One region of the Streptomyces sp. NPDC048560 genome, then DNA from elsewhere that is predicted to be linked to it. Evidence: riboswitches for the same ligand, from Rfam matches in the RefSeq annotation. Region 1 holds a riboswitch; the other holds the start of a gene.
What was found. A riboswitch is a leader RNA that binds a small molecule or an ion and turns the genes downstream of it on or off. The one in region 1 is predicted to bind cobalamin.

Region 1 (3,399 bases):
TCTCGCTGCACTGCTGGCCACGCGGCTGACGTACCGGATCAACCGGAAGGTCACCGACGAGGCGCAGCTGAAGTCGACCGCCAAGGGCTACCGGGCCGGCCAGATCGCCTCGGCCGGGCTCGTCTCCCTCGCCCACGGCACGAACGACGCGCAGAAGACGATGGGCATCATCACCCTGGCCCTGGTCACCGGCGGCGTCCTGGCCCCCGGCTCCAACCCGCCGGTCTGGGTCATCGTCTCCGCGGGTGTCGCCATCGCCCTGGGTACGTACCTCGGTGGCTGGCGCATCATCCGCACCATGGGCAGCGGCCTCACCGAGCTCAAGCCGCCGCAGGGCTTCGCCGCCCAGACCAGTGCGGCCACGGTCATCCTGGCCTCCTCGCACCTCGGCTTCTCCCTCTCCACCACCCAGTCCTGCTCCGGCGCCGTCATGGGCGCGGGTCTCGGACGCAAGGGCGGCGTGGTCCGCTGGTCCACCGCCACCCGGATGTTCATCGCCTGGGGCCTGACCCTGCCGGCCGCGGGACTGGTCGGCGCGGGCGCCGAGCTCCTCACCAAGCAGGGCAGCTGGGGCGTCGCCGTCGTCGCGGCCCTCCTCATCGCGGGCTCCGGAGCCATCTGGCTGCTGTCGCGCCGCAAGCCGGTCGACCACACCAACGTCGTCGACACCCAGGAGCCCGAGCCCGCCGGAGTCGTCACGACGGCCATGGCGGCCGTGACGACTCCTCCCACCGCCACCGCGGCCATGGAGATCAAGTCCACCATCCCGGCCCCGGCCGGAACCACCGCCGACCCGGCCCGCCCGGCCACGGTCTAAAGGGCAGGAACTACCACCATGAAAATCGACTGGGCAGCTCTTGCCTCCGTCTTCGGCGTCAGCCTCGTGGTCACCGTGGCGCTCGTCGGCCTGTTCACCCTCGGCATCATCGGCCTGTCCAAGCAGGCCGCCGCCACCTCGGCCGGCGCCACGGGCGGCTCGTTCGCCCTGGCCCGCAGCGGCGCGTACCTCTGCTTCGGGCTCTGCGCCGCGGCAGTGTCCTACGGGATCTACCTGATCGTCGTCTGACGAAGCGGCCGCGGTGGACGCGGCCGGGTATCCCCCCTCGCCGTTGATCTGCGTGCGGTATCGCAGGTCAACGGCGAGTTGACGGGCGTTCGCACAGCGTGGTGGACTGCCCGTGCCGTTTACGGCGACAGAAGAGGAAGCCGGTGCGAATCCGGCGCGGTCCCGCCACTGTCACCGGGGAGCACTCCCCCCACACCGGAAGTCACGGTCCGTTCGCGGACTGGAAGGCCGGGGGGAACTGCGGATCCGGAAGCCAGGAGACTCTCGTCGCCGGTCACGTCGAACCAGGGCGCGGACCCTGAGTGAGGACATACGTCATGCCTGGCCGCCGTGCGCCCGATCCCGTGTCACCTGTCTCCAGAACGTCCCGTGCATCGGCGGGCTGAGCCATGCGTGCCGACCGCATATTCGCGTACGGCGCCACGACCGGTCTGATCGGCGATCTGCTCCTGGGTGACCCCCGCCGCGGGCATCCCGTCGCCGCGTTCGGGACGGCCGCCGCGAAGGTCGAGGACCGTCTGTGGCGCGACCACCGCGGGTGGGGCGCGCTCCACACGCTGATCTGCGCCGGAGGCGCGGCGGGCGCCGCCGCGCTCACCGCCCGTGCCGTACGGGGCCGGCCCGCCGCCGCCGTCGCACTGACCGCCGCCGCCACCTGGTCCGTCATCGGCGGAACCTCTCTGGGCCGCGAGGCGCGCGCCATCGGCGGCGCCCTCGCCGCCGGGGACATCGAGGTGGCCCGGGAGCGGCTGCCGCATCTGTGCGGGCGCGACCCGCACTCACTCGACGGGCCGCAGATGGCCCGTGCCGTGGTCGAATCCGTCGCCGAGAACACCTCGGACGCCGTCGTCGGCGCGCTCGTCTGGGGTGCGCTGGGCGGAGTGCCGGGTCTCGTCGGCTTCCGGGCCGTCAACACCCTCGACGCCATGGTCGGGCACAAGTCGCCCCGGTACCGGCGGTACGGCTGGGCCTCGGCCCGCCTCGACGACCTCGCGGGCTGGCCGGGCGCCCGCCTCACCGCCGCACTCGCCGTGGCCGCCGGGGGGCGGCCACGGCAGGCGGTACGGGCCTGGCGGGCGGACGCGGGCAAGCACCCGAGCCCCAACGCGGGGCCGGTCGAGGCAGCGTTCGCGGGCGCGCTCGGCGTACGGCTCGGCGGGACGCTCGCGTACGGCGGCCGGGTCGAGCACCGGCCGGTACTCAACGGGGCGGCCGGCCGCGCGGTGGAGACCGCGGACATCGAACGTGCGGTGCGGCTGTCGCGCCGGGTGAGTGCGCTGGCCCTCGGCGTCTGTGTGGCCGGCCGGCTGATCGCGGGACGGAGACGGATATGAGCGGCGGACTGCTGGTCGCGGGGACCACATCGGACGCGGGCAAGAGCGTCGTCACGGCGGGGATCTGCCGTTGGCTGGTGCGGCAGGGGGTGAAGGTCGCGCCGTTCAAGGCGCAGAACATGTCCCTCAACTCCTTCGTCACCCGCGAGGGCGCCGAGATCGGACGCGCGCAGGCCATGCAGGCACAGGCCGCCCGGGTGGAGCCGACCGCGCTGATGAACCCGGTGCTGCTCAAGCCCGGAAGCGACCGGTCCAGCCAGGTCGTCCTGATGGGGAAGCCGGTGGGCGAGATGAGTGCGCGCGGCTACCACGGAGGGCGGCAGGAATCACTGCTCGGGACCGTCGTGGACTGCCTGGAGCAGCTTCGGGGCACGTATGACGCCGTGATCTGCGAGGGGGCGGGCAGTCCGGCCGAGATCAACCTGCGGCGCACGGACATCGTGAACATGGGCATCGCGCGGGCCGCCCGCTTCCCCGTGCTCGTCGTCGGCGACATCGACCGCGGAGGTGTCTTCGCCTCGTTCTTCGGCACGACGGCCCTGCTGAGCGCGGAGGACCAGGCGCTGGTCGCCGGGTACCTCGTGAACAAGTTCCGGGGCGACGTCTCGCTGCTTGAGCCGGGTCTCGACATGCTGCACGAGCTGACGGGGCGGCGGACGTACGGGGTGCTGCCGTTCACCCACGGGCTGGGTATCGACGAGGAGGACGGGCTGCGGGTGTCGCTGCGCGGCGCCGTACGGGAGTCGGCCGTCAGCGCGCCGCACGGCGAGGACGTCCTGCGGGTCGCGGTGTGCGCCGTCCCGCTGATGTCGAACTTCACCGATGTGGACGCGCTGGCCGCCGAGCCGGGAGTCGTGGTGCGGTTCGTGGACCGGGCGGACGAGCTGGCCGACGCGGACCTCGTGATCGTGCCGGGCACCCGGGGCACGGTGAAGGCCCTGGCGTGGCTGCGCGAGCGGGGGCTCGCGGACGCGCTGGTGCGGCGGGCCGCGGAGGGAC
Region 2 (3,399 bases), on a different contig from region 1:
GCCACGGGTGCGACCGCGGACGCCTTCAGCGCGAGACCGGTCTGCTGCATGATGGCGACCCGGTTGAAGTTGCGTATCTGCCCCTGGGCGCTGCGCACCACGTCGTACACGCTGGCGGCCCGGTTGCGGCGGCCGAGGGGCGCACCGCACATGACCGCGATGCCCTGCGCCTTACGCGCCATCTGGGCGTTGGCGTGGTTGACCTCCAGCAGGTCGCTGAGTACCGCGTGGCCGCCGTACTTGCGCTGGATGCCGTCCAGGAGGGTCGTCTGCTCCGCCGCGAGACTCTGCAGGAAGCTGGCGGCACCCTTGAGGACCGCCTTGGTGTTCTCCTCGGCCGCTTCCTTGGCCTCGCGGAGGGTTCCGTCCTGCTCGCTACGGAACCTCTGCAATTCCGCTCGCGAGAGATGCAGTTGACTGTCCGATATATGGAGCCTGCTCCTCAGCTCCGCCTCGTTCTGTTGCTTCTTCGCCCCTAGAGCTCGGTTGCGGGCGGCGAGTGCCACGACCGCGACGACGGCTGTCGCCGCCACCGCGACCAAGCACCACACAAGTGCATCTCGAATCATGGAAACCTTTCCCGGGCGCATGGCAGGCGGACGGCGACGGATACACCTCGCGAGGATCAGGGATCCAGCCGCTCGGCACTGCTCACCCGCTGGTGCGGAAAGCAGGCCGCCGATCGCGAATCAGCATCTGGACCCAGTGGATCAAGATCACAGATGTGCGGATGCTATCACCGGAATCGTTCCTTCAATCGAGCCGGCTCCCGGTCCCTATACCGGTCAACACGCCTTGTATACAAGGGCGTTGAGCAGATTCTTCGCCCCTGGGGCGGCCCGGTCCGCGCGCCGTCGGTGTCGGGGCCCGCAGTGTCGCGGGCAGGCCTTCACAAGAGGAGTGACAATCTCTCACATGCGTGTGCGGCGCCGACAACCGGTGTCTCCCGCATTCGCCACCAGGCGTGTGTGTCGGCCCCTCCGTCGGTGGCCGTCCTGATGCGTATGAGTCATGCTTGGGGGGCAGTTGACCTCGTTACCACGTCACCGGGCCGACAACGCGCTCGGCGGCATCGTGGCGAAAAGCTCGACGTTCAACCCGGCGGCACCTTCGGCGTGACGACCTTCGCCGAGGTCGACCCCGGGGGCAACATCTGCGAAGAGACCGCCGACTGCGCCGTAGGGACGTGCCGACCACTTCGACCGGAACGACCGCAAGAACGACGTCTTCGTCGCGGACGCCTTCCAGTAGTTCTCGAGAAGTTCACGTCTGCCTCGCCTGCCGGAGCGGGCGCCCGGATCCATGTCATGGCCGTGGCCGTGGCCGTGGCCGCGGCGGCGATCGGACTCCTGGGCGCCGGCTGGTCCGTGCTGCGCCGCGTGCGCAGGGCGAGCGCCCCACCTGCGTAGGAGAGGCCAGGCGGGCACGCGCGGTGGCGGCTCCCGGTCGAGGGACGCCACCGCGCGGGGCGCCCGGAGCGGCCCGACCCGGCGGACGCGGCAGCCGGTGGGGGAGCGTTCCGCGCTAAGCTGCAAGCGCCCCGCGGGGGAAGTCCGGTCGAAGTCCGGCGCTGACCCGCAACGGTAGGCGGAGCCCTCACAGGGTTCCGTAAGCCCGATTTCCCGCGGTGGTGATGGCTCCTGTCAATTCGCCGTGGACTGCGAGGGGTGCTGCACAGGGGCCCCGAGTCCCGGGCTGCTCCTTTGAATACGTAGGCGCACGGCCCGAGGCGAAAGAGATCCGCCCGTGGCCACATCGCTCGAACGCATACCGGCCGTGCCGCCGCGCGCCGCCCTGACCGGCGCCGGGCCCACGCCTCCCAAGCGGGTGTCACTGCCGCTGCTCCTGACCCTCCTGGGCGTCGCACTCCCCGTCTCCCTCGCCATGGGCGCCGGAACCGGGGCGTCGGGGCTCTCCTGGGGAGAGGTCGTGCACCATCTCTGGGCCGGACTGACCGGCGGGCCCATCGCCGCCGACGAGGTCCCGGCCTACACCATCGTCTGGGAACTGCGCTTCCCACGAGCCGTCCTGGCCGCGATCGTCGGTGCGGGCCTCTCGGCCATCGGCGTCGCCGTGCAGGCCATGGTCCGCAACGCGCTCGCCGACCCGTTCGTCCTCGGCATCTCATCCGGCGCGGCCGTCGGCGCCAACGCCGTACTCATCTTCGGGGCGTTCGGCGCCTTCGGGATCTGGGCCCTGTCCTCGGCCGCCTTCGTCTCCGCCCTCCTCGCCATGGTGCTCGTGTACGCGATCGCCCGCACCGATCGCGGCCTCACCCCGCTGCGGCTCGTCCTGACGGGCACCGCGATGTACTACGGCTTCTCGGCCGTCACCACGTTCATGGTGTTCGCCGCCGAGCGCGGCGAGGCTGCCCGCTCCGCGATGATGTGGCTGCTCGGCAGTCTCGGCGGAGCGACCTGGGCCTCCGTGCCGATCGCCGCGGCGGCCGTACTCGCCGGCCTCGCCCACCTCGCGTGGTCGGCCCGCCGCCTGAACGCCCTCGCCATGGGCGACGAGACCGCGGCCGCCCTGGGCGTGGACGCGGGAAGGCTCCGCAAGGAGCTGTTCCTCGTCTCCGCCGCCGTCACGGGGGCGGTCGTCGCGGTGAGCGGTGCGATCGGCTTCGTCGGACTGATGGTCCCGCACGCCGCACGGATGCTGGTCGGCGCCGACCACCGCAGACTCCTGGCCGTCGCGCCGCTCGCGGGCGCCGTCCTGCTGATCTGGGTCGACATCCTCTCCCGGGTGGTCCTCGCACCTGCCGAACTGCCCGTGGGGGTACTGACCGCCGTCATCGGCGTGCCGTGCTTCGTCCTGCTCATGCGCCGCCGCTCCTACACGTTCGGGGGCGCGTGATGCGGATCGACATCGATGAACTCACGGTGGAGATCTCCGGCGCACGACTCGTGGACGACGTCACGCTGCGAGCGGGCGAGAGTCAGGTCGTCGGCCTCGTGGGGCCCAACGGCAGTGGGAAGTCCACGCTGTTGCGGTGCGTCTACCGGGCCCTGCGCCCCACCGCCGGCACGGTCCGGCTCGGGGGCGAGGACCTGGACTCGATGAGTGCGCGCGAGAGCGCCCGCCGGCTCGCCGCGCTTCCCCAGGAGGCGGTCACCGAATTCGACTTCACGGTCGCAGAGGTCGTGGCGATGGGACGGCTCCCGCACCAGCGGTCCATGGCCCGGACCACCGACGAGGACCGGCGTACCTGCGAGGCGGCACTGGCGGGCGTCGGTGCCGCACACCTCGCCGATCGCGGCTTCCTCACCCTCTCCGGCGGTGAGAAGCAGCGCGTGCTGATCGCCCGCGCTCTCGCCCAGCAGCCCCAGGTGCTGGTCCTGGACGAGCCCACCAACCACCTGGACATCGCACAGCAGCTGGAGGTGCTGGCACTGGTAC

Region 2: linked by a shared signal. The riboswitch ahead of AB0C82_RS32035 (iron ABC transporter permease) and the one ahead of AB0C82_RS17460 (cobalamin biosynthesis protein) in region 1 are both predicted to bind cobalamin.

Annotation. Positions count from the first base shown of each region.
Region 1 is NZ_JBEZIJ010000006.1:54,176-57,574, forward strand. It holds gene AB0C82_RS17450 (inorganic phosphate transporter) at 1-817, shown strand, start outside; gene AB0C82_RS17455 (hypothetical protein) at 836-1,066, shown strand; cobalamin riboswitch at 1,198-1,330, shown strand; gene AB0C82_RS17460 (cobalamin biosynthesis protein) at 1,456-2,400, shown strand; gene AB0C82_RS17465 (cobyric acid synthase) at 2,397-3,399, shown strand, end outside.
Region 2 is NZ_JBEZIJ010000014.1:171,696-175,094, reverse strand. It holds gene AB0C82_RS32040 (ATP-binding protein) at 1-569, opposite strand, end outside; cobalamin riboswitch at 1,519-1,645, shown strand; gene AB0C82_RS32035 (iron ABC transporter permease) at 1,747-2,856, shown strand; gene AB0C82_RS32030 (ABC transporter ATP-binding protein) at 2,856-3,399, shown strand, end outside.